DNA from 4 places in the Thiocapsa rosea genome. Region 3 is predicted to be linked to each of the others. Evidence: predicted binding sites of a transcription regulator. Region 3 holds the regulator's gene; each other region holds the start of a gene.
What was found. Region 3 encodes sigma-54, which starts transcription at its own class of promoters, with help from an activator protein. Its sites were predicted from a motif close to TGGCANGNTNCNTGCTT; they were not measured.
Positions count from the first base shown of each region.

Region 1: a site for sigma-54 is predicted at 2,553-2,569, ahead of BDD21_RS22840 (formylmethanofuran dehydrogenase subunit B). Genes of this name have one in related genera too.
Region 2: a site for sigma-54 is predicted at 4,086-4,102, ahead of nifL (nitrogen fixation negative regulator NifL). Genes of this name have one in related genera too.
Region 4: a site for sigma-54 is predicted at 6,129-6,145, ahead of glnL (nitrogen regulation protein NR(II)). Genes of this name have one in related genera too.

Region 1 is NZ_RBXL01000001.1:5,136,145-5,143,569, forward strand. Features, by position in the region: gene BDD21_RS22835 (formylmethanofuran dehydrogenase subunit A) at 1-1,117, opposite strand, end outside; gene BDD21_RS22840 (formylmethanofuran dehydrogenase subunit B) at 1,111-2,388, opposite strand; gene BDD21_RS22845 (beta-ribofuranosylaminobenzene 5'-phosphate synthase family protein) at 2,895-3,905, shown strand; gene BDD21_RS22850 (NAD(P)-dependent methylenetetrahydromethanopterin dehydrogenase) at 3,942-4,844, shown strand; gene BDD21_RS22855 (ATP-grasp domain-containing protein) at 4,861-5,997, shown strand; gene mch (methenyltetrahydromethanopterin cyclohydrolase) at 5,994-6,971, shown strand; gene BDD21_RS22865 (ATP-grasp domain-containing protein) at 6,968-7,425, shown strand, end outside.
Region 2 is NZ_RBXL01000001.1:1,857,642-1,865,066, forward strand. Features, by position in the region: gene BDD21_RS08395 (ATP-binding protein) at 1-625, shown strand, start outside; gene nifA (nif-specific transcriptional activator NifA) at 812-2,392, opposite strand; gene nifL (nitrogen fixation negative regulator NifL) at 2,409-4,049, opposite strand; gene rsxA (electron transport complex subunit RsxA) at 4,500-5,075, shown strand; gene rsxB (electron transport complex subunit RsxB) at 5,331-5,864, shown strand; gene rsxC (electron transport complex subunit RsxC) at 6,030-7,425, shown strand, end outside.
Region 3 is NZ_RBXL01000001.1:1,184,320-1,191,744, reverse strand. Features, by position in the region: gene hprK (HPr(Ser) kinase/phosphatase) at 1-352, opposite strand, end outside; gene BDD21_RS05490 (PTS sugar transporter subunit IIA) at 375-824, opposite strand; gene hpf (ribosome hibernation-promoting factor, HPF/YfiA family) at 1,065-1,400, opposite strand; gene BDD21_RS05480 (RNA polymerase factor sigma-54) at 1,431-2,915, opposite strand; gene lptB (LPS export ABC transporter ATP-binding protein) at 3,097-3,867, opposite strand; gene lptA (lipopolysaccharide transport periplasmic protein LptA) at 3,957-4,478, opposite strand; gene lptC (LPS export ABC transporter periplasmic protein LptC) at 4,475-5,101, opposite strand; gene kdsC (3-deoxy-manno-octulosonate-8-phosphatase KdsC) at 5,098-5,619, opposite strand; gene BDD21_RS05450 (KpsF/GutQ family sugar-phosphate isomerase) at 5,865-6,884, opposite strand; gene BDD21_RS05445 (hypothetical protein) at 7,189-7,425, shown strand, end outside.
Region 4 is NZ_RBXL01000001.1:1,582,365-1,589,789, forward strand. Features, by position in the region: gene BDD21_RS07230 (rhodanese-like domain-containing protein) at 1-396, shown strand, start outside; gene secB (protein-export chaperone SecB) at 491-991, shown strand; gene BDD21_RS07240 (NAD(P)H-dependent glycerol-3-phosphate dehydrogenase) at 1,000-2,028, shown strand; gene BDD21_RS07245 (tRNA (cytidine(34)-2'-O)-methyltransferase) at 2,025-2,489, opposite strand; gene BDD21_RS07250 (hypothetical protein) at 2,663-2,887, shown strand; gene BDD21_RS07255 (hypothetical protein) at 2,981-3,364, opposite strand; gene ntrC (nitrogen regulation protein NR(I)) at 3,443-4,903, opposite strand; gene glnL (nitrogen regulation protein NR(II)) at 4,896-5,978, opposite strand; gene BDD21_RS07270 (DUF4124 domain-containing protein) at 6,194-6,712, opposite strand; gene glnA (glutamate--ammonia ligase) at 6,808-7,425, opposite strand, start outside.

The DNA.
Region 1 (7,425 bases), 4.0 Mb from region 3:
AGGGGTCGTCCACCATGAGGAAGAGCTCGAGGCCGATCGCCCATTGGAGTGCATTGACGAAGTTCTTGTCGCGATAACGGAAGGGCACGACCCCGCAGCCCGCCTCGCACTCGATGTCCATGCAGGTCCACTTGCCGGGATGGGCATGGCGATGATTGGCATGCTGGTGCATCGTATCGCCCGAGATGGTCACGGTCTGGCCGAACATGACCTGACCCACGTCGATGCTGACGTTGCGGCGCCGATTCACAGCTTCGGCGATCTCGGCGGCAGCCGAGGAAAAATGGAGATCGCCCTGCGTCCCGTAGCTGTGGAATTGGATATGGGTTAAGTGGATCGGCAAACCTTCCGCCGCGTCCATGGTGGCCAAGGTGGCGCTGTAGTTTCCGGGCACCCCGAGGTTGCTCGCATGCACATGGAGCGGATGCGGAACCCCGAGCTCCGCGATCGCCCGGCTCAAGGTGCGCAGAATGTCGCGAGGACGCAGTGGGTAGTGCGGGTGCCGCTCGTCGACGTCCAGCGACCGGGCGTTGAACTTGAAAGCACTGATACCGCCCGGATTGACGACCTTGATTCCGATACATTGAGTCGCCCGCAGGGTCCAAGCGACATAGTCGTTGATCGTCTCCTGGCTCGCGCCCTCGCTCATGAGTTGCAGCAGCAGATCGTCATTGCCGAGCAAGGCGTATCCGCCGGTATCGAGCATCGGGGTGTCGGCCATCTCCATATGGGCCTGCCGCGCATTGATGGGCAGCACCGCCGGCTCGAAGCAGGTGGTGTAGCCCATCTCGGAATAGCGATAGCCCGCGGCCAGGCTCGCGGGCGCGGCATGCCCGCCGCCCGAGCGGGTCAGGGCCGTGCGTGGACGCACATGGGCCCGCTGATCCTCCGGCAACATGGTACGGGCGATGTTGACCTTCCCCCCGCCGATATGGGTGTGAAGGTCGATGGCGCCGGCCATGACGAGTTTTCCGTCGAGCGCGTAGGTCCGCTGCGGGACTTCCCCCGATGGCGCCTCGGACAGGATGCGGCCGTCGCGGATGTAGAGATCGCGGACCTCGCCGTCGACCCCGTTTGCCGGATCGAACAGGCGGCCGCCGGCGAGCTTGGTCAGCACGGCAGCCGCTCCTTCAAACCTGCGATGACCTCGGCCACCGACGGCAGGCCCAGGTCCCGCATTCGTCCCAGAGGCAGCGGGCAAGACGCATCCGTGCGATACCAATGTCCGGGATGGTCGATACCGGGCAGGCCCACCGGGATGGAAACTTCCGGCGTCCAGTCCAGACTCATCCCCGGGTAGCCCAACAGGATGGTGGGTCGAACGCTCGGGGGAGGTCCAGACGGCGTCGGGAGCGCAGCAACCCACACCAGCAGGTCGCACTCGTCGCGGGCGATCAGATCCTGATATCGGTTGAGCATGGGATCGTAGGTCGCACGACCCTGTTGCAGGCCTACCCGCAAGGGATAGCCGATCTGCCAGGTGCAGACCTGGCTGGCCGTCAGATCTCCGAGCGTCCCGGACAAGGGCAACGCGGCGGCGCGGGTGGTTTCGTTCAGATCCCGAACTAGCTCGACCAGCGCCTGGACCGTCAACTCGGCATGGGGAAAATCGAGCTCCGCGGCCGCCCAGATGACCAAGGCATAACGAGCGACGCGCAGTCGCTCAGCCAGATCCACCAGCGAACCGCCCGGGATCCCGGAAACAGCATCGCTACGCACCGGGCGGCCCGAGAGCATGCCTCGCAGAATGCCCGCAACGCCCGCCAAATCCTCGAGCGCGACCGGGATTCGGATGGGTTGCAGTGCTTGAAGTGCTGTCGGAACCGGCGACGCGTCCGGGGGGGCGAGCCATACGAGACGCCGGTCCTCCGGGGACGAGAACAAGGCTTCAGTCGGGACCAGCACCCGTTCGATGAGACGCGGAAACTCTCGGAGGCACTGGTTGCCGACCATCAGGATGAGATCGGCACGGTTTCTCGCCTCGGTCAGGGTGGTCGTCATCCAACCGCCGTCCTGGAGGACGAGGAGGTTGCGGAAGAGCGCATCGCCGTTGTGGTGATCCAGCACGGCACCGCAACGATCGGCGAGGTCCAATACGGCCCGCATGCCGTTCACATCCGTCACCAACCCTGCGAACAGCGGAGCATGGGCCGCATGAACCAGCCCGGCCGCATGCTGGAGTGCCTCGACGAGGGGTACCGGTCGGCCCCGAATCGCGGGTGTCGATGGGGGCAGATGCGCGATACTCGAGAAGGCATCATCGGCCGAACGGCATCCGGTCGGCTCGACAAGATGACCGTCGCCGGCGCCTCGCAGATTGTCGCAGGCCAGACCGCAGAAAGGGCACGTCAGGTTATCGCGGCGACCGGCCGGTTCGGCATTCCACATGGTGTTCTCTGCGCTGAAGGTTCGATGCCCTGCGCGGGCCGGGTAGTCGAGCCGACCAAATCCACGGTCGCATCGGGGTCGTGAATAACAAATCCGATCCGAATTGTCGGCAAGACCAACTGCAAGGCGGTCGAGCGGGCAACCGGTCGACCCGCTACGGGTCATAGCACCAATCACGCCAGATGACCGAAACCTGCGGGGCCGCCAGCGACGTCACCCCTTGAGCCATTCCTCCCGCAGCGGGCAGGCAATGACGACACGGACCGCCGCGTCTTCTCGAATCCGCGATGCAGCCGATGTGGCACCGCGGTCGTGACACAGTGAGTCAAGGGCGGGACACCATAACCAAGACCAGATCGAGACCGGGTGCGCCACGCTCCGCATGCGGCGGGCAGTGGCCCGAAGAAGCGCAGGCCCCGCCGAGCGAGTGTCAAATCAAGCGGGATAGGTATGGAATTTGCTTTCAGCCTCCTTAACATTGGAATCTACAGGAGTCGCGACGCCACATGCCCAACCGCCGATTCGACGCCATCGACGTGGAGGCGCCGGCCCGACTTCACCTCGGATTCCTGGATCTGAACGGAGGGCTGGGCCGGCGCTTCGGTAGTCTCGGACTGACGATCGATGGTTTCGCAACTCGCCTGCGTGCGCAACGTGGGGAAGGCATCAGCGCCGATGGTCCGGGCGCCGATCGCGCCATCGCGTTCGCAACAGCGCTCATACAGGCGCGAGGCTTCAGCGGCGGTGTCCGGATCGACATCGAGGAAATCACCCCGCAGCACACCGGAATGGGATCCGGCACCCAGATCGCGTTGGCCGTAGGAACCGCATTGGAGCGACTCTATCCCGAGATCCACGCGGAGGGCACGGATTGTAGGGTTCTTGCACGAACGCTCGGCCGCGGCCAACGTTCCGGAATCGGGATCGGTGCATTCGAAAAGGGCGGGTTCATCGTCGACTGCGGCCGCGCCGAGCGAGGGGAGGTTCCCCCCGTGGCTCTGCGTCTCCCGTTCCCGGAGGATTGGAGAATCCTGTTGGTGCTGGATCAACGCGGTCAAGGCTTGCACGGCGACCGGGAGGTCCGCGCCTTCAAGGCACTCCCGCTGTTCCCCGACGATGCGGCTGGGCGTCTGTGTCGAGTCCTTTTGATGCAGGTCGTACCGGGCCTGATCGAGCGACACCTGGATCCCGTCGCCGAAGGCATCGGGGAAATCCAGCGAGTAATCGGCGAACACTTTGCGCCGGCCCAAGGCGGTCGCTTCGCGTCGCCTCGGGTCGCGGCGGCGCTGCAATGGGCTGCCGCCAAAGGCTTCGCCGGGATCGGCCAGAGTTCATGGGGGCCTACCGGCTTCATCCTGGCGCCGGACGAGTATCAAGCCCGATGGTTGGAGCAGGGATTGAATCAGCACTTCGGCGAGCTGGCTCCACTGCGTTTCCGGATCGTCACCGGACGCAACCTGGGTGCCGCTCTGAATCCGGTGCATACACCCCTGCAATTGAGGCGCACCCACAGATGATGACCCGACGGCGGACCGAAAAGGTCGGAGCAACCGATGGATAAACCCTATCTCTTACACATGTTCACGCCGGCCCGTAACCTCAGCCCTTTCGACGTCAACATGGCCTACGATGCCGGCTGGGACGCCTGTATCCCTTACACAGGGGTGACCCTGGACGATGTCTCCGCATTGGTCCAGGACGCCATCTTCTCGCGCGGACCCAAGGGCGTTGCGCGTACCGGCATCTTTCTGGGCGGACGCGATATCCATCTGGCGATGGACATGCTCACGGCGGCGCGCGCGGCCATGGTGCCGCCGTTCGAGGTCTCGGTCTTCGCCGACCCCAGCGGCGCCTTTACGACCGCCGCAGCCATGGTCGCAAGTGTCGAGGCACAGCTGCTCCGAGACCCGCCGGGCGGACTGAGCGGGCGACGTATCCTGGTCTTCGGCGGCACCGGGCCGGTCGGCTCCGCGGCAGCGATCCTGGCCGCACGCGCCGGCGCCGACGCACTGATTGTCAGCCACCAGGGCTTGGCGCGAGCCGAGGCTGCGGTCCAGACTTGTGAGGAGCGCTACGGCGTGACCTTGTTCGCCGCCGATGGCAGCAACGATGAACACCTGATGGATCTGATGACGCAGGCCAACGTGATCTTCAATGCCGCAGCGGCCGGCGTGCAGGTGCTCGGCAAGCCGCACATCTCGGCGGCCGGGCGCTTGAAGGTCGCCTGCGATGTCAACGCAGTCCCCCCCGCGGGCATCGAGGGCGTCGGGGTGAATGACGAGGCCGTTGTGCTGGCGGCCTCCCCCGGGGGCGCGGTCGGCATCGGCGCACTCGCGGTCGGCAACATCAAATACAAGGTTCAGCAAGGTCTGCTCCGACGGATGCACGACTCCGGCTCACCCCAGTACCTCGGTCTCGACGAGGCCTTCGAGGCGGCGCGCCGACATGCGGGCTGAGCCCACGGAGCTCGTGTTGATCGCCAACAGCGCCCGCGCGCTGGCCGAATCGGCGGTGCGCGGCGGCTATGGTGTGCGGGTGCTGGATGCCTTCTGTGACGAGGATACCCGAGCGCTTGCACCCTGCATCCGGATCGGGATGCTCGGTCAGGGCCTGGACCCCGAGCACTTGACGGCCGAGATCGCGCGTCTGCCCTTGCTGGATCAGGGCGCCGGGATCGTTTTCGGGGCCGGCCTGGAGGCATCGCCTTCGGTGTTGTCCGGACTGACCGGAACACTGCGGCTGTTCGGAAACGACCCGGAGGTCCTGGCGCTAGTGGGTACGCCGAAAGCCTTCTTCGCGCTACTTGACGATTTGGAGGTCGACTACCCGGAGTCTCGTTGGGATCCGCCTGACGCGGACGACCCGATGCCCTGGTTGATCAAGATGCCAGGCGGCTGTGGCGGTCTCGGGGTGCGTCCCTGGCGCGTCGGAGACCGACCTCCGGGGGATCCGCACTACTTCCAACGCTTCCTCGCGGGTCGCCTGATGTCGCTCCTCTTCATCGCCGACGGCGAGATCCTGGCGGTTATCGGTTACAACCGCCTGCTGGTGGAAAGCAGCGATCCGGACCTGCCCTTCCTCTATGGCGGCGCGATCACCCAAACCGCCCCGGACGAGGCCGCGCGGTCATCGATCGAACGTGCCGCCGCGACGCTGGTCGGCGCCCTCGGGCTGCGCGGGGTGAACAACCTGGATTTTATTCTGCATGACGGACGGCCCTTTCTCCTCGAGCTCAACCCGCGCCCTTCCGCGACCCTCGCGCTCTACGAAGGGTCATGCGAGGGGGGCTGGATCGGACACCATATTCGCGCCTGCCTGGGAACGCTCCCCGACGTGGCGCCTGGCTCCGGCATCGACGTGAGCGGGCAACAGGTCATCTACGCGCCCCATGACCTTCGGATACCTTCAGGGCTCTGCTGGCCGGACTGGTGCCGGGACCGTCCGGTCGCCGGCAGCCAGGTGGACCGAGGCGCCCCGCTCTGCACCGTCATGGCCTCCGGCCCGAGCGACGCGGAGGTCGAGGTCCAACTGTCCCTGCGTTCATGCGACATCCTGGCCCGCATCGGTAACACGCAAGAGGCCGACACAGGGAGCGAGCTTGCGACATGAACCCGGACCAACCCAGCATCAACAGGCTGAGTGCGCCCCTTGTCGACGACCTCGTCGCGGACGCCGATCGCTTGCGACTCCTTGTGCATCGACTCGACAACGGTTGCCGGTTGATCGATGCCGGCACCTCCGCCGCGGGCGGGCTGGAGGCCGGACGCCGCATCGCCGAGATTTGTCTCGGCGGCTTGGGACAGGTCGGGCTGCGCACCGGCGGGGCGCCGGGCGGTTGGGCGATCGGCGTGGAGGTGATCACGACCAACCCCGTGCTGGCATGCCTCGGCTCGCAATATGCGGGCTGGAGCCTGAGCCACGGCGAGGGCAAGGGCAGCTTCCATGCCCTGGGGTCCGGACCCGGTCGGTCGCTAGCCCTCAAGGAACCCTTGTTCGCGGAGCTCGGGTATCGGGATCGCGCCGAGCAGACCAGCCTGGTGCTGGAGGTCGACCGCATCCCGCCCGAACCCTTGGTCGAGAAGATCGCGCGCGACTGCGGCATCGAGCCGTCCGGTCTGACGTTGATCCTCACGCCCACCCGAACCCTGGCCGGGACCGTCCAGATCGTGGCCCGCGTCCTCGAGGTCGCACTGCACAAGGCCCATGCGCTCGGTTTCGATCTCGCAGCCATCCGAGACGGGATGGGCAGCGCCCCTTTGCCACCGCCCGCGCCGGACTTCGTGACCGCCATGGGCCGGACCAATGACGCCATCCTCTTCGCGGGGCAGGTCCATCTCTTCGTCACCGGCGCGGACGATGCGGCAGAGGACTTGGCGATGCGGCTTCCGAGCAGCGCCTCGCGCGACTACGGGCGACCCTTTGCCGAGATCTTCGCCGCCTACGGTCACGACTTCTTCAAGATCGATCCTCTCTTGTTCAGCCCTGCACGCATTCTGGTCACCGCCTTGGACAGCGGTCGGACCTTTGCCGCAGGCGGGATCGACGCGAACCTCTTGGCCGCATCCTTCGGGCTGGCTCCATGAGCGCGCTGCGCCTGCCCCATCGGGATGTCGTGCACTGTCCCTTGGACGACGCTCGCATCGCCGTCTTTACGGACGATCCCGGCTGGCATGGGGAGCGTCTGCGACGGGCCTTTGCGGGGCGTGGCCGAGAGGTCGGGTTTGTGTCGCTGCAGAGGTGTCATTTCGATCTGGCCGAGGGGACATGCGCCGTTCGATTGCCGGGTTTCGAGACCCTGCCGGCGGCCGCTTTCGTGCGGGGCATCCCGGGCGGGACGCTCGAAGAGGTCGTCTTCTACCTCGACATCCTGCATGCGTTGCGGCACCTCGGCGTCCGTGTCTACAACGATGCGCGCGCGATCGAACGCAGTGTCGACAAGGGGATGACCAGTTTCCTGCTGAGCGCGGCAGGGATCCCGACCCCGCCGGCATGGGTCATCCGGGACCCGGCGGAGGCGCGCCGACTGATCGCGCGGGA
Region 2 (7,425 bases), 670 kb from region 3:
CGGGACCGCCTTGGGCGAGGTGCCCGAGGACGACATCCAATACCTCATCGATCTCGGTCTCTGCCGGATGGCGCCGGGTCGGGGCCTGACGATCGCCAATCCGATTTACCGCGAGGTCCTGCCCCGAATTTTGACCTTCACACCTCAGGCGTCCCTGCCGCAGATCGCCCCGACCTGGCTGAATCCGGACGCCAGCCTGAACGCCGACCGTCTCCTGAGCGCCTTCCTGGTCTTCTGGCGCCAACACGGCCAACCTCTCTTGGGCAGCGCCGCCTACCATGAGATCGCCCCGCATCTGGTTCTCATGGCCTTTCTGCATCGCGTGGCCAACGGCGAGGGCACGTTGGAACGCGAATATGCAATCGGTTCAGGCCGGATGGATCTGTGCCTGCGTTACGGAGCGGTCACGCTCGGCATCGAGCTGAAGGTCTGGCGCGACGGTGCGCCCGATCCGTTGGCCGAGGGGTTGGTGCAGTTGGATGGGTATCTCGCCGGTCTCGGGCTCGACGCCGGCTGGCTCGTGATCTTCGACCGCCGCGCCGGCCAACCGCCGATCGCCGAGCGCACGGGCAGCGTCGAGACGCGCAGCCCGCAGGGCAGACACATCCGCGTGGTGCGGGCTTAAACCGCGCTCAGTGCGGTATGCGATGCTTCTGGATGGGATCGGCCTCGGCAGACTTGACGATCGTTGGAGTTGGCGCGGTTTAAGATATTAAAAAATATAGTATTTTAAATCGCGTCTCCACAAAGGGATGTGGGTGCGGCAAACGTCGAACTCACTCGAAGATGAGCATCTCGCTCTGGACGCGGTTTAAAATTGCCGCATCTTGATATTGAGCGTCTGGATCCGGTAAGCGATCTGACGCGGCGTCATGTTGAGCAGTCGTGCGGCCTTGGCCTGGACCCAGCCGGCCTCTTCCAACGCGGCGATCACCCGCTCGCGCTCGTCGATGTCGGGGTCGTTGAAGTCGATCGTGGAGATCTTCGCAGGCGTGGCCGGGAGCGGCTCGCTCGCGAGTGCGGCCACGTTCAGACCCGTCAGCTCGATCACGGCGCGATCGATGACCCCCTGTTCGCTCATGACCGCGGCGCGCTCCATGCAGTTCTCGAGCTCGCGGACGTTGCCGGGCCAGTCGTGTCGCATCAGGATGCGCAGGGCGCTGTCGGTGATCGAGAGCTCGCGTCCCTGCATCCGCGAGACCTTCTCCACGAGAAAGCGGGCGAGGTCCGGGATGTCCTCGATGCGCTCGCGCAGCGCGGGCATGCGTATGGGCATGACATTCAAGCGATAATAGAGATCCTCGCGGAATTCGCCGGCACGTACCTCGGCCTCGAGGTCGCGATTGGTCGCGGCGATGACGCGGACATCGACCTTGAGGGTGCGACCGCCGCCGACCCGTTCGAACTCGCCCTCCTGCAACACGCGCAGCAGTTTCGCCTGAAAGGCAGGCGTGATCTCGCCGATCTCGTCGAGAAAGAGGGTGCCGCCGTCGGCCTGCTCGAACCGACCCTTGCGCTGGCTGATCGCGCCGGTGAAGGCGCCCTTCTCATGCCCGAACAGCTCGGATTCCAGCAGATTGTCGGGCAAGGCCGCGCAGTTGAGCTTGACGAAGGCGGCACGGGCGCGCGGCGAGTTGTAATGGATGGCGTTGGCGATCAACTCCTTGCCGGTGCCCGATTCGCCCCGAATCAGGACGGTCGTATTCCACTTCGCGACTTGGCGCACCTGATCGAAGACCAGGCGCATGGTGTCCGTGTGTCCGATGATGCTGTCGAATCCGTGAGTGCCTTTGACCTCGCGGCGGAGCTTGTCGCGCTCCTCGCGCAAGGCTTGTTGCTCGGCCTCGACGCTGCGGGCCAGACGCACCGCTTGGCCGATCAGATTGGCGACCATCTCCAGAAAACGTGCACGCTCCTCGAGCAGCCCGTCGGCTACGGGAGGCTGGGCCGCAAAGACCCCGATCGCACCGCCTTCGCCGAGTCGGATCGGGACACCGATGAAGGGCAGGTCCGGATCGTAGAGACTGAGTCGATCGAGGAAGCGTGGCTCGTCGCCGATGCGCGGCACGATCCAGGGCCGATTCCGGGAGAGGATGCTGCCGATCACGCCCTCGCCGGGCTGATAGGCGATGCGGTCGGTCGCGTGGGGGTCGTCGGTGTGAAGCGCGCGGATCAAGAGTTCGCCGCGATCCTCGCTCAGCAGACTGACCATCCCGTGTTGAAGGCGCCCGCGCTCGTGCAGGACGCCGAGCACCTCGCTCAGGGTCTGGCGCAGATCGAGCGAACGGCTGAGCACCGAGCTCACCTCGAAGAGTGCGCCCAGTTGGGATTCGAGCAGATCCAACCGGCAGGCCTGCTCGGCGCTGCCGGGGACGGGATAGTCGGCATTCATGAGGGTTCGTGCAAGCTCAGTCGTCGTCGGGGACGGCGGTCAGTGACAGGCGAATGCGGCAGCCATCGGTCATCGTCGGGTCGACCTCGATACTGCCTCCGTGGGCGTTGACGATCTCTTGACTGAGCGCGAGACCCATACCGGCCTTGCCGCGACGGTTGCGCCAACCGATGTAGAAGGGCTCGAAGACCTTATAGCGGTCTTCGGCCGGGATCCCCGCGCCGTTGTCTTCGATCTCGACCTCAACGGCCTCGTCGACCCGGCGGGTGGTCAGGCGCAGCTCGCGGTGCGCGCGGTTGGTCTCGCAGAGTGCCTGAATGGCATTGTCGATCAGGTGCTTGAACAAGGCGCGTAGCTGGTTCTTGTGGCCAGGCAGCTCGGGTAGAACATGCGCCGGGCGCCAGTCGACCACGATTCCGGTGGCCAAGAGGCGGTCGGTCTCCAGCTCCAGGACCTGGCGCAGGAGTTCGTTGACGTTGACCATGACCCCGGCCTCGCGCGGCTCCTCGGGCAGTGCCGAGGTCAGGGTCGCGAGTGCTTTGGCGCCGGAGACGCTGATCTGGTCGAGCATCCCGGCGAGGGTGTCGACGTTGCCGGCACCGCCGCGCACCATGGCCGCAGCGGCGTTGATGACGTTGAGCGGCACCTGAATCTGATAGATGGCCGCAGCGAGTGCCTCGCGCATCCCGTGCATCAGCTGTTGCTCGGCGAGTCGGGCGCGCAGGTTTTCCAGATGGGCGCGCTCGATCTCGCGCCGCCGTGCGGTGACCTCGCTTGCGAGCAGCAACAGGCGCCGGTCACCGGGGACCTGGCGACCGAAATAGGTCCGGGCGCTGGCGTCGCTCTCCTCGACCGGTGTCCCGGAGCAGGCGAACCAGCGTGGTCCCATTGAACCGGGGATCTCGATGGCGACCTCGACATCCTTGAAGCCGCGCCCCTCCAAACAGGCCGCAAAGGCATCCACGCCGAGCTGCTCGCTGACCGCCGCGCGAAGGACATCGGCCGGTTCTTTGCCGCGCAGATCCCCGAGCAGCTTTTTGTATTCCTGATTGTCCAGGATGATCCGGCCCTTGCTGTCGAGCAGGACGACGATCACCGGGGCCGCATCCAGGACGGTCTCGATGCGGGCCTTCTGTTGACGCAGCGCCCCCTCGAGCTCGTGGACCTTGGTCGCGTCGCGATGCATCCCGAGGAAGTACTGAAGATCCCCGTCGCGATCCAGAACCGGGGAGATGATCAGCTCCGCCAGATAGTCGAGGCCCGCCTTCGTGCGGTTCACCAGGGTGCCGGTCCAGGTCTCTTTGCGTTGGATGGTTCGCCACAGCTGCTGATAGACGCTCAGCGGCGTCGCGTTGCTCGAGAGGATCGACTCGTTCTGTCCCAGGACCTCCTCGCGGCTGTATCCCGTCAAGGTTTCGAAGGCATGATTCGCGTAGAGGATCGCCGCCTTGTGGTCCGTGATGGAGATGGCCACGGGCGACTGCTCGACCGCTTCGAAGAAGAGTCGAGGAGGCAGCGGATCCAGCGCATTACCCCCCATGAGCGTCAGCGCCTCGACAACCTCGATCGGGGTCCCGTCGGGCGGCGAGGCTAAAAACTCGCCGAGCGCGTTGATGACGACCTGCTGGACGGTGCCCGGGGCTTCTCGGACCGGCACGGCGCTCTCCTGAATCCTGTTCGTAAGGAAATTCTACAGCAATTGCGATGCCATCGCCGACAGATGCGGGCCGCTCTAGAGGGACGATCCCGGGTCTGCTCGGACGGCGCAGCATTCTCGGCGGTGCCGCGCCTTCGCCTCTGTCGATACCCCTGTCAGTTTTACGACATTTCCATGCGACTGCAACCGGGATTTCTGTTGTCACCGCGACAGCCCGGCTTCGAAGGTATCACGCCCGGGAGGACGCCGGCCGCGCCTGCGGGATGTCGACTGTTCCGTTCCACCCGCCTTCCCGGGGACGTCAATCCATTGATGATGAGACGATATTTCAGTGTCCGGCAGCTCCTGGAGCGATCGTGGATCGGCCCGGTACGCGCGTCCCATTCGGCAGCTGGCACCGCATTTGCTGATGCCGTGACATCAAGGTCGCGACGCAAGGGCGTTCACCGTATGGGCGAGTATGTGATGCTGATTCTCGGCACCGCGTTGGTCAACAACGTCGTGCTGGTCAAGTTCCTGGGGCTCTGCCCCTTCATGGGCGTGTCGAACAAGCTCGACTCCGCCTTGGGGATGGGATTGGCCACCACCTTCGTGCTGACCTTGGCCGCGGTCGCGAGCTGGCTGCTCGAATGGTTTGTGCTCCAGCCGCTGGATATCGGCTTCCTGCGCATCCTGACCTTCATCCTGGTGATCGCTGCGGTCGTGCAGTTTACCGAGATGGCCGTGCGCAAGCTCTCGCCCGCGCTCTATCAGGTGCTGGGGATCTTCCTCCCGCTGATCACCACCAACTGCGCCGTACTGGGCGTGGCCCTGTTGAATGTTCAAGAGGAGCACGGATTCCTCCAAAGCGTTCTCTACGGATTCGGCTCGGCGCTCGGGTTCACCTTGGTGATGTTGCTCTTCGCCGGCATGCGCGAGCGACTGGCGCTGGCCCAGGTCCCGGCGGCCTTCAGCGGAACGCCGATCGCGTTTATCGCTGCCGGGCTCTTGTCGCTGGCCTTCATGGGCTTTGCCGGGCTGGCGTGAAACTCCGGAACGCGACCGGCGCGACAGGCAAGGATCGAAGACGCGCTTGATCTTTTGTGCGGTCAATGGCCGTCGCAGGACGCGTTCCGGAGGATGAAAAATCGATGGATGCGGCTCGCTGCTCGGCCACGACGCTGTTCGAGACGGATGCCCACAGGGTTCGGGTCGGGTTTCGGAAGGCATCGGACCGGCAGCTCCCTGGCCGCGTAGCCGGCCGCCATCGGCATGACGGATTCTTAATCGAGACACACTACGATGATTGCCGCGATCTTCAGCCTTACGACTCTCGGTTTGATCTTGGGCTGGCTCCTTGGCCTCGCCGCGCGCTACCTGAAGGTCGAGGGCAATCCACTCGCCGAGCGGGTCGTCGAGCTGCTGCCCGGCTCCCAGTGCGGTCAATGCGGTTACCCCGGATGTACGCCGGCGGCGGACGCGATCGCCTCGGGTGCAGCCCCCGTAACCATCTGTCCGCCTGGCGGACGCGCGCTGGCGGAGGAGCTCGCGGGTGTGCTCGGGGTCAGTGTCGACCTGTCCGGCGTTGCCGACAAGGCGCCGGCGATCGCGCACATCCACGAGAACCTCTGCATCGGCTGCTGCAAGTGCTTCAAGCGCTGCCCGACCGACGCGATCATGGGGGCCAACAACATGATCCACAGCGTCTTCGCCGATGCCTGTACCGGCTGCGAGCTGTGCTTCGACGTCTGCCCGACCGAATGCATCGAGATGCGTCCGGTCACGCCGACCCTACAGACCTGGTATTGGACGAAGCCGAGCGCGCTGGCGGCATGAGGCTGGCCGGGTGAGCCGTTCGACTGCCAGCCGCCAGCCGCCAGCCGCCAGCTTCGGTTTAGTCGAAGGCAGGAGGCAGGAGGCAGGAGGCAGGAGGCCGGAGGCAGGAAGCACTCCCGCGCAACGCCCTAAAGATCGTGACGCAGAGGTAAGAAAGGCCCGACTATGAAACTCTTCAAGATCCGCGGCGGCGTGCATCCGCATGACAACAAGCACCTCGCGGCCGGTCAGGCGATCGAGAATCTGCCGATGCCGGCGCTGTTGCATATTCCACTGCAACAGCACATCGGCGCGCCTGCCAAGCCGGCCGTGCAGCGTGGTCAGCAGGTGGCCAAGGGCGAGTTGCTTGCACTCAGCCAGGGCGCCATCTCGGCGCCGGTTCACGCGCCGACCTCGGGTCGGGTGATGGGGGTCGGCAGCTACCCGGCGCATCATGCCTCGGGGCTCTCGGTACGGACCGTGACCCTGAAGCCCGACGGCGAGGATCGTTGGTCCGACGAGATTCAAGGTGTTCCCGATCCCTTTGCACTCGCGCCCGAGGAGATCGCTGCGCGGGTCGCGGCGGCCGGCATCGTCGGGATGGGCGGGGCGACCTTCCCGTCCGCGGTGAAACTCAATCTGCGTACCCGCTACCGTCTGCACACCCTGGTGATCAACGGGGCTGAATGCGAGCCCTATCTGACCTGCGACGATCGGCTCATGCGCGAGCAAGCCGAGGAGGTCATCGACGGGATCCGCATCATGGCGCACGCCTTGGGGGTCGACCGGATCATCGTCGCCATCGAGAACAACAAGCCGGAGGCGCAGGCCGCGATGGCGCTGGCCGCCTCGATGGATCCGCGGATCCGCATCGCCCGTCTGCCGACGCGGTATCCGATGGGGTCCGAGAAACATCTGGTGCAGGCCCTGACCGGTCGCGAGACCCCGGCGCGCGGACTGACCGCCGACATCGGCGTGGTCGTGCACAACGGCGCCACCGCCTTCGCGGTCCACGAGGCGCTGCGCTTGGGTCGGCCGCTGGTCTCGCGCGTGGTGACCGTCAGCGGCGGTGCTGTCTCGCGCCCGGGTAACCTGCGCGTGCCTCTCGGAGCGCGTGTGCAGGATCTGCTCGAGCATTGCGGTGGATTCGCCCAGCAGCCGGCACAGCTGATCAGCGGCGGACCCATGATGGGCCAACCGCTGCCGAGCACGCGCGTCCCCATGGTGAAGGGCAGCAACGGCGTGTTGGCGCTCACGACGGCCGAGGTGGCGCGGCACGAGCCCATGCCCTGTATCCGCTGCGCGACCTGCGTACAGGCCTGTCCCTGCGGACTGGTCCCGCTCGACATGGCCGCCCACACGCGGGCAGGCGATCTGGACGGTGCCGTGAGCCTCGGCCTGATGGACTGCATCGGCTGCGGATCCTGCGCCTATGTCTGCCCGGCCCATATCCCGCTGGTGCAGTACTTCAACTATGCCAAGGGCGAGATGGCCGCGCGGGGGCGGGCCAAGCAGAAGATGACCGAGACCAAGCGGCTGGCCGCGCAGCGCACCGCCCGGATGGAGGCGATCAAGCAGGCCA
Region 3 (7,425 bases):
CGAGGGAGGAGCCGAGCAGCGGCGTGAGGGTCTGCTCGGCGGCCTCTCGAAAGGCGGGCTCCGGGTCGATGCCGTCGGAGAAGATGACGGCGGTCGGACGATCCGAGAAGAGCCTCTCCACGGTCTCGCCGAAGGCGGTCCGGCCCAGTTCTGCTAGGTAGAGCAGCTCCGCGTGTCCGATGACCTGCAGGCGATTGGGATGAATGCAGTTCAGAGAGCCGATCAGCGACTGCCTCGAACGTCCCGGATCCTCGCCGCGCAACGGGCGCGGGCTCGCCGGCTCGGGCGTGAGCCAGCGCAGCTTGAGCCGCGGCCCGGTCTGCGAGATCAGGGATTGAAGACTTTCGATCATCGCCGGCGGCCGCGCTTGACGGCTAGGTCGCTCTGAGAAGGTCCAGAATGGCCGTGGGCGAGCTCGCATCGCGCAGACGTGCGCGGGTTGCCGACTCGCTGAAGCGACTTGCCAAATAGGCGAGCAGCTGCAGGTGCTCCTCGGTCGCGGTCTCGGGAACCAAGAGCGCGAACGCCAGATCGACCGGCTCGCCGTCGGCTGCATCGTAATCCACCCCGCGGGCGGTTTGCACGAAGGCCCCGATCACCTGAGAGACCTCCTTGATCCGGGCATGGGGCAGGGCGACACCGTGACCGAGTCCGGTGCTGCCGAGGCGTTCGCGCTCGAGGAGGCGCTCGAAGACGCTCTCCGTGCTCAAACGGGGGTGGTCGTTGGCGAGTAGCTCGGCAAGGGTTTCGAGCAAACGCTTCTTGCTGGAAATCTCGAGGCCGTGACCGATACGGGCCTCGTTGATTAGATCGGGGCTGAGCATCGGTATCGGCTCCCGTGCGCTGCGGGCGCGCAGCGCTGCAGCTGGTGGCTCTTGGATCGATGTCCGCGCAGCGACGGCGGGCAAGGGCGTGTGGTCATGGATGCTGATTATCCTCGGATGTCTGGCAGAGGCCGGCGATCCCGCATGCCGGCCTCGTGCCCGATCCCGTTCGTTGAACGCCTCCGACGGGGCAAGAGCGCCCCTCGAAGGTATCAGCGGCGTTCTGACAACGCCGGTGCGTCAGGTCTGATCCGACTCCTCGATCTCGCTGACCTTCGGGCTCGCTGCGCGATGATCGCTCTTCTTCTCCTTGTGGCGCAGGACCTGACGATCGAGCTTGTCGATCAGCCCGTCGATTGCGGCATACATGTCCTCGTGGACCGAGTCGGCAAAGACCTTGCTGCCGTTGATGTGCAGTGTGGCCTCCGCTTTTTGGGCAAGCTTCTCGACGCTCAGGATGACGTGAGCGTTGATGACGTGGTCGAAGTGCCGCGCAAGGCGCTCGAACTTCGTGTCGACGTAGCCTTTCAGCGCATCGGTGACGTCGATGTGATGACCCGTCAGGTTGATCTGCATCTTGTGACTCCTTATGGTTCAAACGGCCTGTCAATCCAGGCGCTTGCGCTCGTTCGAGGGTGGAACCCCCATGGCCTCGCGGTACTTGGCGACGGTTCGCCGCGCGACATTGATCCCCTGATCGCCGAGCTCTTGGGCGATCTTACTGTCGCTCATGGGCTTTCGCGCGGACTCGCCGGCGATCAGCTTGCGGATCAGGGCACGAATGGCGGTCGACGAGCATTCGCCGCCGGAAGCGGTGTTGACGTGCGAGGAAAAGAAATACTTGAACTCAAAGGTTCCCCGCGGCGTGTGCATGTATTTCTGCGTGGTCACTCGGGATACGGTCGACTCGTGAAGCTCCAATGCCTCGGCGACATCGCGCAGAACCATCGGTTTCATCGCCTCGTCCCCGTGCTCGAAGAATTCCTGCTGCATCTCGACGATCTTCGCGCCGACGCGCAGCACCGTGTCGTTGCGGCTGGCCAGGCTCTTGATGAACCAGCGTGCCTCCTGCAAATGGCTCTTCAAGGTGACGCCGTCCGCGCTCTGATCGGCGCGTCGGATCAGGCGCGCGTAGTCGGCGTTCACTCTGAGTTTAGGCATCGAGTCGGGATTGAGTTCGACCGACCATCGGCCCTCGCGTTTGCGCACGAAGATATCCGGGACGACATACTGGGCCGGCGTGCCGGCAATCAGGCTTCCGGGGCGCGGATTGAGCCGTCGGATCAACGCCAGCGCACCTGCGACCGTGTCCTCGGATTCCTTCAGCTGACGGACCAGCGAGGCGACATCGCGCTTGGCCAGATACTCGAACCCGTCGCGGCAGATCGCCGTCGCGGTGCTCCGCCAAGGTGTTTGGGGGGGCAGCTGACTGAGTTGTATCAGCAGACATTCCGGGAGGTTGCGGGCACCCACCCCCGGCGGGTCGAAGGACTGAACGCGGTGAACGACAGCCTCCACCTCCTCGGCACTGATTTCGGGGTGATCGATGGTCAGGAGCAGCTCCTCGACATCGATGCGCAGATAGCCGTCGGCGTCGATCGAATCGATGACCGCTTGGGCGATCATGTTGTCGCGCTCGCTCAGTCTGCACAGATTGAGCTGCCAGGCGAGGTGGTCGAGCAGGGTCTGAGGGCGGCTTTGCTGGGCAAAGGGATCGTAGTCCGAGCCGTCGTCCGAGCCGTGCGAGGTGCTCGGCAGGTGGGAGTCGAAGACGTCGGTCCAGAGTGTGTCGACCGGCAGCTCTTCGGGCATCTCGTTGGATTCGGCGTGGATCTCGCGGTCGATCGACTGCTCGACGGTGACCCGAGGTGTTTCGATGTCCTCGCTCTGAATCGTGCCTGACTGCTGCGTCTCGGCGACGTTGAAGCGATCCGCGTCGTCGCCTTCCTCCAACATGAGGTTGGTGTCCAGCGCCTCCTGAATCTCCTTCTGGAGCTCAAGCGTGGAGAGCTGCAACAGACGGATCGCCTGCTGCAACTGAGGCGTCATGGTCAGGTGTTGGCCGAGCCGAAGCTGGATGGATTGCTTCATGAATCGCGGATGCGCTTTTCGAGGTGTTCGATCAGGTGACCGCCATGGCCAATGCTGGTCGATTCTAGCCGTTTCAGTCCGGTGAAGGCGTCATCAGCCGGGGCAGGATCTCATCTTACACCCAACATCTCGGAAAGAGCAGCCAACCGATTCGCATCTCGAGGTACCTCCCGGTTCGCACCTACATGGAAAAATCCGCGCCGAGGTAGACATCGCGGACCTGCTGATCGGCCAGGAGCTGCGCGGGGGTGCCGGCCGCGATGACGCACCCGGAGCTGATGATGTAGCCCCGGTCGCAGATATCGAGCGTCTCGCGGACGTTGTGATCCGTGATCAGCACGCCGATCCCGCGATCGCGCAAATGCGACACGATGGCCTTGATGTCCCCGACGGCGATGGGGTCGACGCCCGCGAAGGGCTCGTCGAGCAGCATCACCAGGGGGTCCACCGCGAGCGCACGCGCGATCTCGAGGCGCCGTCGCTCCCCGCCAGAGAGGCTGAGCGCGAGCGAGCCGCTGACATGGGCGATCCCGAGCTCTTCGAGCAGGCGCTCGCAGCGCAGATTGCGATCGGCCCGAGACAGGTCGCCGCGCGCCTCCAGGATAGCAAGGATGTTGTCGCGCGCGCTGAGCTTGCGAAACACCGAGGGCTCTTGTGCCAGATAGCTCAGTCCGGCGCGCGCGCGCGCATGCATGGGTTTCAGGGTGATGTCCTGCCCGCTCAGCGCAATGCGGCCCTCGTCCGCCGGAATGAGTCCGACGATCAGATAAAAGCAGGTGGTCTTGCCCGCGCCGTTGGGTCCGAGCAGGCCCACGACCTCGCCGGCGTCCACGCCGACGCTCACGTCGCGCAACACCTGACGACCGCGATAGCTCTTCTTCAGATGCTCCGCGCGCAGTGTCGTCGAGCCCGAGCCCGAGCCTAAGTCGGAATCCGCAATAGAATCCTTCATCCTAAACCGCGTCTCCGCCGAGTCTCTTTGGATCGTTCAAGGGTGGTTTCCGATCGGATGTCATCGGTCGCCTCGGACGCGGTTTAGCCTCATTCTCCCTCCGGCGTGATGGTGATCTTGACCCGTCCGCCGCCTCCCGCGCGGAAATGGGCACGGGCGCGATCGTAGACGATGCGCTCGCTCGCGACGCGGTCGGCCCCCTGAATCAGCAAGGCGTCCTCGATGAGGGTGAGCTCGTCCTTGTCGGCGTCGTATTCCATCCGTTTGGCGAAGGCCAGGACCTCGCCCTCGTCGTTGTCGAGGAGCTGTTTGAAGCTGGCCGGCGCGCCGAGCGCAATGATAAAGCGCGGGCGGCGGTCGTCGCGATGATAAACGGTCACATGATCGCCGAGGAGTCGCATGCTCCCTTGGTCGACCTGGACATTGCCGACATAGATGCTGGTGTTCTCCGCCTCCAGGACCTCGACATCGTCTGCTTCGATCAAGATGGGTTGGCTTGCATCGTCCTCGAGCGCCACTGCCGGGGCGCACGCGAGGGCCATGACGAAGGCCAGGGTCGCGGCCGGGGCAGTGCCCCGGCACCGCCGGTTGTCGATTCCTCTCTCGCTCATGGCGTCTCGGTCTGCTCGGGTGCGATAAAGATATGCGCGCGTCCGTCGAACTGGGCACGTACGGGCTCCTCGTACCAGAGGCGCATCCCGGTCGCGTTCAGCCGATCCGACGCACTGGTGACTTGGACCGCGCGATCGGTCTCGGCGAAGGCCCGTTTATGCCAGATGCGCATCAGCTCGGTCTCCATGCGGGTGGCGGGCCGACTCGCGTCGCCCTTGCGCTCGAGCTCCACGGCGCCCTCGAGACGGACCTCGTCGCCGCCGGGGAGGACCAGCCCGCTGTCCGCGCGTGCGCGCCAGGGCTCGGCTTCGGTCTCGCCTTCACGCTGATAGAGTGTCATGCGCGGGCGATCCAGCTCAGAGAGATCCTCCTCGATATATTGGCGCAGCTCCTCGGCGACCAAGCGTCGGCTCGGTTTGCCCGTGTCGTCGGTCTCCACGGCGCTGAAGCGTGCCACGACATAATCCGGGAGCCGCGCACGCTCGACCGCGGGTGCGGCCGGCTCGGGTTCGGGGCGCAGCTGCCACCATCCCAAGAGCCCGGAGCCGACGAAGAAGACAGCGAGCATCCACTGACGTGCGGACCAGATCGGCAGGTCGCTGACCCGAAGACGTCCGCTCATGGTGTGTCGGCGAGGATCCGCGCCCAAGTGCCCTGCGCCTCCATGATCAGCTCGCAGACCTCGCGCGCAGCCCCGCGACCGCCGCGGGCTTGGGTGCACAGATGGGCATGGCCGCGCACCAGATGGTGCGCGTCGGCGACCGCAACGGCGAGTCCGACCCGGCGCATGACGGGCAGATCCACGAGGTCGTCTCCGACATAGGCGATGGCCTCGTCGTCGATGGACAGCTCCCGCTTGAGCGCCTCGTAGGCCGGGAGCTTGTCGCGGCAGCCTTGGAAGAGGTGCTCCACTCCGAGACTCTTCATGCGGATACTGACCACCTGCGAGGTCCGGCCCGTGATGATTCCAATCTGAACCCCGCTCTCCCGGAGCATCACCATGCCGTGTCCGTCACGCGAGTTGAACGCCTTGTATTCCTGGCCGTCGTCGCCGAGATAGAGACTGCCGTCGGTCAGCACCCCGTCGACGTCGAAGATGACCAGGCGGATCCGGGCGGCGCGTTCGAGGATGTCGTGCATGGGGTCAGTCCTCTTGGGTGTCGATTCGGTGGGGCGGGGAGCCTCGGGTTTCTAGCTTCCTGCTTCCTGCCTCCTGCCTCCTGCCTCCTGCCTCCAGCTTCCGGCCTCCAGCTTTCAGCTTTCAGCTTTCAGCTTTCAGCTTTCAGCTTTCAGCTTCCGGGTGTCAGCTTTTGGCTGGCGGCTGGCGGCTGGCGGCTGGCGGCTGGCGGCTGGCGGCTGGACGGCTGGACGGCTGGACGGCTCCCTCACATGACCCCGGCGCGCAGCAGATCGTGCATGTTCAATGCGCCGACGGGTCGGCCGGTGTCGTCGATGACCAGCAGCGCGTTGATGGATTTCGACTCCATGAGACGCAGGGCCTCTGCGGCGAGGGCGTCGGCCTTGATCGTGATGCAGTTGCGGGTCAGTACGGTGTCGATGGCGGTGCGATGGACATCGATCCCGCGGTCGAGGGCGCGTCGCAGGTCGCCGTCGGTGAAGATCCCGGCAAGGCGTCCCTCGTCGTCGACCACGGCGCTCATGCCCAAGCCTTTGCGGGACATCTCTTCAAGTGTGGCGCGCAGGGTCGTGCCCAGAGGGACCGACGGCAATTGCTCGTCGCGATGCATGACCTCGCCGACGTGCAGCAACAGACGGCGTCCGAGGCTGCCGGCCGGATGGGAGCGAGCGAAGTCCTCGGCGGTGAAGCCGCGGCTCTCGAGCAGGGCGATGGCCAGCGCATCGCCCATCACCAGGGTTGCCGTCGTGCTCGAGGTCGGGGCGAGGCCGAGCGGACAGGCCTCGCTTGCGACACTCACGTCGAGATGGACGTCGCCCTCGCGGGCCAAGGTCGACTTGGGCTTGCCTGTCATGCTGATCAGCGGCACGCCGAGCCGCTTGAGCAAGGGCAGCAGCATCAGGAGTTCCGCGGTTTCGCCCGAGTTGGACAGGGCCAAAACGACGTCGCGGGGCGTGATCATGCCGAGGTCGCCATGGCTGGCCTCGCCCGGATGCACAAAGAAGGCGGGGCTGCCGGTGCTCGCTAGGGTCGCCGCGATCTTCCCGCCGATGTGGCCCGACTTGCCCATCCCGAGCACGACGATGCGGCCCTCGCAGGCCAGCATATAGCGGCATGCGGACACGAAGTTGTCGTCGATCCGCTCTGCCAGCGCGGTGACCGACGCGGCCTCGGTCTCGACGACGGCGCGTCCGAGTGCCTTGATCTTGGCTGATTCGCCGAGCGCGAGCTCAACCGGCGGGCTGCCGAGTCTGCGTCGATCTGTCATGCTGCTCCGAGATCCTCCATCGCGTCGCGTCCCCATCGGCAGCGGGGCGATGGACCTTCTTGATTGGACCGTCAGGTAGGGTGGACAAGCGCAGCGCAGTCCACCAAGCCTTGCACCGGCGTCGGTGGACTGCGCTGCGCTTGTCCACCCTACGGCGCTTGTCCATCCGATTGTTGTGGTCGGCAATGTGGCCGGTTCATACGAACAAGGCCGCGCGATGCAAAATACACCAATGAGCGGTCCTGCGTCGCGCGGAAGGCATCTCCACCGCGAAAGACGATCCTATCGGAGCAACCTTGAGACCATGAGTCGCATTCTCCCCGTTAGAACCGGATGGGATCCCTCGCCCGGCGACGCCGACTTCTATCCGGACGACCTCCCCGAGGATTGGCGGCTAACCTATTTTGCCAACGCGCTCGACGCCGTTGCGCTCGACGCCGATGCCTGGGGGCAGGTGGATGCGGGGCGTATCGCGCGATGGGGTCGCGATGTGCCGGCATCCTTCGCATTTTATCTCCGTCATGATCCCGGCGCAGCGGCG
Region 4 (7,425 bases), 400 kb from region 3:
AGCCACTGGTACCTTTTCGTGGCGTTGTTCGTCATCTTGGGGTTGCTGACCCACAACATCATCGTGGGCGGCAAAGGGAGCGTCGAGCCTTTGGCGGCAACCGAGATGATCAACCACCAAGACGCGGTGGTCATCGACGTTCGGCCGGCGGCCGATTTTGCAAAGGGCCACATCATCAACGCGATCAACGTCCCGATGAACGGATTCAAGAACCAGATCGCCACGCTGACAAAGCACAAGGCCAAACCGATCATCATCAACTGCCGTTCCGGAGCTCAGTCGTCCATGGCTTGTAGCCAACTGCGAAAGGAAGGGTTCGAGCAGGTCTTCAACCTGCAGGGCGGCATCATGGCGTGGGAAGCCGCGAGCCTGCCGCTCACGCGCAAGAAACGCTGACGCGGTCACCCATCCCGGGGTCGGCCGCGCCGGCGCCCGATCCTCCCCGTCTTTGATCCAACCGTCGATCAAGTCTTCGATAAGGAACCACCACATGGCCGAGAACGTACAAAGCAACGACCCCCGTACCCAATCGGAGCGACAGTTCTCCGTCCAACGGATCTACGTCAAAGACGCGTCATTCGAATCTCCCAATGCGCCGGACATCTTTCGCGGCGAGTGGAAGCCTACGCACGAGCTCAATGTCAGCACCAAGGTCAATCGGATCCAGGAGGACCTTTTCGAGGTCGTGCTCTCCGTGACCGTCTCGGCACAGCTCGGGGATAAGACGGCCTTTATCGTCGAGGTGCAGCAAGCCGGGATCTTCGGCATCGCCGGTTTTGCCGAGCAGGAGATGGGCGCGATGGTCGGTGCCTACTGTCCCAATCTGCTCTTTCCCTACGCCCGCGAGGTCGTCTCCGATCTGGTGTCCAAGGGCAGCTTCCCGCAGCTCGTTCTGCAGCATGTCAATTTCGACGCCCTGTTTGCGCAACATCAGCAGGAGGCCATGCAGCGCGCGCAGGGCGACGCTGTCGAGCAGCCGAGCCAGCATTGAGCACGACCATGCCGGGCGATTCCCTGCAGGCTGATGGCGCGAAGGCCGCCATCGCGGTTCTGGGTGCAGGATCTTGGGGAACAGCGCTCGCCATCCTGCTGTGTCGTAATGGACACCGCGTGCGGATGTGGGGTCACGAGATCGAGCAGATCGACGCCTTGCGTCGCGACGGCGAGAACCGCCTCTTCCTGCCCGGAGTCCCGCTTCCTGCAGATCTATCTGCGACCGCCTCCCTGGAGGAAGCGCTTGACGGGGCGAGCGACTGCTTGATCGTGGTTCCGAGTCACGCGTTTCGACGCGTTGCGGAACAGATCGCACGGCAACTGCCCGCTGCGATGGGCGTGGCTTGGGCAACCAAGGGCCTTGATCCGGCAAGCGGGGAGCTGCTCCACGCCGTGGCCCGGGAGAGTCTTGGCGCCCGCGCGCTCGCGGTGGTGTCCGGACCCAGCTTTGCTCAGGAGGTCGCGCACGGACTCCCGACCGCCGTGACGGTCGCCTCGGCCGATGCCGCGTTCGCCGAGCGTGTTGCACGGCTTTTGCATGGGGAGCGGTTTCGCGCCTATACGAGCTCGGATATGGTCGGTGTCGAGGTGTGTGGAGCCGCCAAGAACGTGCTCGCGATCGCCACCGGGATCGCCGACGGTCTCGGTTTCGGCGCCAATACCCGCGCCGCGCTCATTACGCGAGGGCTTGCCGAGCTGATTCGGGTCGGCACCGCCTTGGGCGGGCGCAAGGAGACCTTCATGGGCCTCGCCGGCATCGGCGATCTGGTCCTGACCTGCACGGACAACCAATCACGGAACCGGCGGATGGGCCTTGCGCTTGCTGCCGGGGCGAGCTTGGCCGATGCACAGTCCAAGATCGGCCAAGAGGTCGAAGGTGTCGTGACCGCGCTTGCCATGCATCGGCTCGCATCGCGCTTGGGCATCGAGATGCCGATCAGCGAGCAGGTCTACCGGGTGCTCTACGAAGGCGTCTCGCCCGAGAGCGCAACGCGCGCCCTGCTCGATCGCGAGCCAAAGGCGGAGTTCGGCTAAACCGCTCCTTCAAACCCTGTTTGGCGCCATGCCTCGAACGCGACGACCGCAACGGCGTTGGAGAGATTGAGACTGCGATTGCCCGGACGCATCGGGATATAAAGGCATCGATCCCTCGGAAGGGTGTCGAGCAAGGCTTGCGGCAGACCTCGTGTCTCCGGGCCGAATACAAATGCGTCTCCGGTGTCGTAGTGCGGACTCGTATAGGCGGTCGAGCCTCGGGTCGAGAGTGCGAAAAGCCGCTGCGGGCGGATCGCCGCAAGGCAGGTTTCCAGCGTGCGATACACCTGGACCTCTGCCCATTCCCGATAATCGAGCCCGGCACGCCGGAGCAGTCGATCCTCCAGAGCGAAACCGAGCGGCTCGATCAGGTTGAGTCGCAGACCGGCGTTGGCACAGAGCCGCATGACATTGCCGGTATTGGGCGGAATCTCGGGCTCGTAGAGGATGACATCAAACATCGCGGATCCAGTGTGCAGGGCGTGGGCGGGAAGGCCGGTCGCGGCCGGGGTCGATCGACACGCGAACAGGTTCGGCGGTTGACCGAGGCGTCTCGCTGCATGCTATATTAAGGTTTGTGAAAGTTCTAACATCGCCGCTCCAAGGCGGCCAAAAACCCTATGAGGACACCGACATGAGCGATATCGCCGCGCTGAAGAAGGAAAAGCAGGAGTTGATCGAAAAGATGCTCGGGATGCAAAAGCAGTTCATCGACTACGAGCATGAGCACGGGGTTTCAGGCAAGGATTACTGGGCGGCGACGGACGGCTTGCTGGTCAACTATCGGCAGGAATACCAAGATATGGCCAATCGCGTCGTCGACATTGCTCATGAGATCGTCGGCTCTGCGCGCAACTGATCCGACCCGATCCGCTCGGCACGGCTGGAGGCTGGAGATCGCGTCCGAACCTCGGACGCGGCTCACAACGAAAGGGCCTACGCAAGACGCAGTTCAGCGTAAATGCTCGATGTATTTGGGTGTTTCGCGCATGTCCAGTCTGATCGCCGTTCCCTGAGCGACGAACGGATCCTCAACCCCCTCGAAACTCAGCACACAGCGCGCATGCCCTCGACTCTCGAGCGGGATCGGGATCATATCGCGATACGTGAAGATGTTCTCCTCGATGTCCCCTCCCCGACAGACGAGCGGCCCACTCGGAATCGTCGAGGTTTCCTCCACCCCTTCGATCACTAAGTTCCCTGCCTGCTGCCAACGCGTCCGCTCGGTCGAACCCGTCATCGTCTTCACGAGATAAGCCCGTGAGAAATGCAGGCTCAGGCATCCGTCCTTCAAATCAATCGACGAAATCTCCGAGCCTTTCAGCTCGATACTCATACTGTCCAAGTCATTCTCCGGATCTTTAAACCGCGCTTAGCGCGGTATGCGTCGTGTGTTGGATTGGATTGGCTGCGCCTAAGTGATTTGGGGGCTCCGAGCTGAATCCTCATCCGCCGAGGGCTCTTCCGGGTCGATCTCGATGTCGAGCTGCAGCTCCTTGATCTTGCGTGTCAGGGTGTTGCGTCCCCAGCCGAGGAGTCGCGCAGCCTCTTGCCGACGCCCGCCGGTATGCTCCAAGGCGGTCTGGATGAGGATTTGCTCGAACACCGGCATGGCCGTGTCCAGCAAGGCACCCTGGCCCTGTTTGAGGCTCTGACGGACCCAGCGGCGAAACACCGTCTCCCAGGGCTCATCGCGAGCCGGCTCGGAAAACGAGGCGTTGAGCTCGGGCGGCAGATCCTCGGCGTGAATCTCTTTGCCAGAGGCCATGACGGTCACCCAGCGAGCGGTGTTCTCAAGCTGGCGAACATTGCCGGGCCAGTCAAGCCGCTTCAGGTGATCGATCGCACTCGGCGCGAGCACCTTCGGCTCGCACGTCAGCTCCAGGGCCGCCTGGGCGAGAAAGTGCCGCATCAACACCGGAACGTCTTCGCGCCGATTGCGCAGCGCGGGGAGATGAATCCGGATGACGTTGAGACGATGGAACAAGTCTTCGCGAAAACGGCCTTGCCGAACCAATTCCTCAAGGTTTTGGTGCGTCGCGGCGATGATCCGCACGTCGACCCGCGTCGGGGCAACGCCGCCGACGCGGTAGAACTCGCCGTCGGCGAGCACCCGCAGGAGTCGGGTTTGAAGCTCGGCAGGCATATCGCCGATCTCGTCGAGGAACAAGGTTCCCCCGTCGGCCTGCTCGAACCGCCCTTCGCGCCGACTTTGGGCACCCGTAAAGGAGCCGCGCTCGTGACCGAACAGCTCCGATTCCAGAAGATCCCTTGGGATTGCGGCCATGTTCAAGGCGATGAAGGGTCGATCGCTGCGCGGACTGTGGCGGTGCAGTGCGCGTGCCACCAACTCTTTCCCGGTTCCGGATTCGCCGTTGATCAGAACCGTGATGTTGGAGCGCGCAAGTCGGCCGATCGCCCGAAAGACCTCCTGCATGGCAGGTGCCTCGCCGATGATATCCGGCGCCTTGGTCATCACGATCTCTTCGGAGCGCTCCTCGCGACCGCGCCGGCACGCACGGTTGACCTGTCCGACGGCCTCGTCGAGATCGAAGGGCTTGGGCAGGTACTCGAAGGCACCGCCATGAAAGGCCGACACCGCGCTGTCGAGGTCGGAATGTGCGGTCATGATGATCACGGGCAACCCGGGATAGCGGGCCGAGACCTGCCGTAAAAGATCCAACCCGTCGATTCCGGGCATACGGATATCGGTCAGGATGACATCCGGCTGCTCGCGCTGGAGCGCTTCCATGACACCGACCCCGTTGGAGAAACACGTCACGTGCATCTCAGCCTTGCGCAGTGCGCGCTCGAGCACCCATCGGATGGACCTGTCGTCGTCGATGACCCAGACCTTGGGCTCGCGATTATTCATAGTCCGTCTCCAACGGCAGATAGACGCAAAACGTGGTCTCGCCCGGCCGGCTCTCGCATTCGATGAGACCTCCATGTTGACTGATCAGCTCTTGGGCGATGGGTAGGCCCAGCCCGGTACCGCCTTGGTGGCCCGACACCATCGGAAAGAAGATTCGATCCTCGATCTCCAGCGGGATTCCGGGTCCGTTATCACGAATCTGCGCCTGCAGCACAAGGCGATGACGACGGTTTCCGATCGTGAATTGACGCAAAACGCGGGTGCGCAGCTCGATCCGACCCGTCATTCCGGCCGCGGCGGCGGCGTTGCGAGCTAGGTTCAGGAAGGCCTGAATCAAGCGGTCCTGATCGGCCATGAAATCCGGGATACTCGGGTCATAGTCGCGCTGCACGCGCGGACCGGTCGGTGATTCCGCGAGGATGAGTCCACGGACATGCTCGAGGACATTGTGGATATTGACCAAGGCTCGGCGCGGCAAGCGACTGGGGCCGACCATCCGGTTCACCAGATCCTGGAGTCGGTCGGCCTCGTCGATGATGATTCGCGTGTATTCACGCAACCCGGGATCTGGAAGCTCCTGCTCGAGCAACTGCGCGGCGCCGCGCAATCCGCCGAGCGGGTTCTTGATCTCGTGCGCTAAACCGCGGATGAGGGCTTGGGTGGCCTGGTGCTGAGACAGCAGATGCTCCTCACGGGTGATCCGGAGTTGACGGTCGACCTGAGCGAGCTCGACGAGCACTTGATCGTGTGCATCAAAATGGTGCAGCGGTAGGACGGTGCAGTTCACCGTCTTGGTGCGCCCGTCGCCGGCAACGACATTGATCTCGCGCTCCGTAAAGGGGTGACGCGACTCCAAAGCGGCCTTCAAACGCGCTTCAACCTGGTGGTCGGGGCAGGGAAGCAGGTTGAGTGCATGGTGTCCGATCATGTGTCGAGCACTGATCTCGAAGAGCATCTCGGCCGCGGGATTGATATACAGAAGACGTAAGTCCTTATCGAACAGGAGGACGGCCGTGTTCAGGTGATCGAGGATCGTCCGCTCTAGGGCCGGCTTCGGGGCTGGCTGAATACTCATGATCTCTCATCCGAACGGCTGACAAGGTCGCGCGTGACCGAGGGCGCACGCGAAGACGGAGGGTGTAACGTCGACGGTCGGGCTGCGGGAGGCTTACGCAGACAAACGGCGCGACACGCGGACTCTGGCGTCCATTTCGACACCGACGACATGCGAAAAGCATACCATCGCAGATCGGCTCGGTCGTTCGGGAAAGTCAGTGCAATCAGGCAGGCTTAGGGCAATACCCCGGGGGGAATGGATTGGCGCAGCTCAAGCTCAAGCGACGGAGTCGTCGCGACCACCATTCCGAGCGCATCCTGCACGCGCGCTTGGATACGGTGTGCCTCGAAACCGACGCCCTTTATTTGAAACCGCGTCGATCCCGCCTCGACGGGGACCGCGCGATCATCGAGCATGAGATCGAGGCGATGGCCTTCGAGCAACGGCGGCTCCAGCTCAAGTTGGATCTCGAGTGTATCGGTCTGCTGCAGCAGGACAGCACCGGCGGCCGGTGTCAGGATGTCGAAGGCCGCGTAGGGTCCGAGAAGCGGCACATCATCCGACGGCGTCGCGCCATCGGGGGTGGAGTCGCCGACCGAACCCGTATCGGGAACAATGCGCTGCGCCGCCGCATCCGGAGGCCGTCGATCCGAGAAGTGGGTGCGTCCGTCGGCGTCGACCCAGCGAAAGATCTCGGCGCTCCAAGCCAAGGGCGTTAAGAGAGCGAGGACGGCGAACGCGTGTCTGATCATGGTCGAAGAATAGTCGACCGGGATTTAGGGCTCAACCGAAAACGACAGAGGCCCCTGGAGGGGCCTCTGTCGGTATGCTCGAGAGCAGCCCTGTTCTAGAGGCTGTAGTACATGTCGAACTCGACCGGGTGAGTGGTCATCCGGATGCGGGTGACCTCGCCCATCTTCAGAGCGATATAGGCGTCGATCAGATCATCGGTGAAGACGCCACCGGCGGTGAGGTATTCCCTGTCTTTGTCCAGATGCTCCAAGGCCATATCCAGCGAGTGACAGACCGTCGGGATGGCCTTCGCCTCTTCGCGCGGCAGATCGTAGAGATCCTTATCCATGGCATCGCCGGGATGGATCTTGTTCTGGATGCCGTCCAGGCCGGCCATCATCATCGCGGCGAACGCCAGATAGGGGTTACAGGTCGAATCCGGGAAACGGACCTCGATCCGACGACCCTTGGGACTGGCGACATAGGGAATGCGTACGGAGGCGGAGCGGTTGCGCGCCGAATAGGCGAGCATCACAGGGGCCTCGAAGCCCGGCACCAATCGTTTGTACGAGTTGGTGGAGGGGTTGGTCAAGGCGTTGAGAGAGCGGGCGTGCTTGATGATACCGCCGATGTAGTAGAGGGCCGTGTCGGACAAGCCTGCGTACTTGTCGCCGGCAAAGATATTCTGGCCGTCCTTGCTCAGCGACTGGTGCACATGCATGCCGCTGCCGTT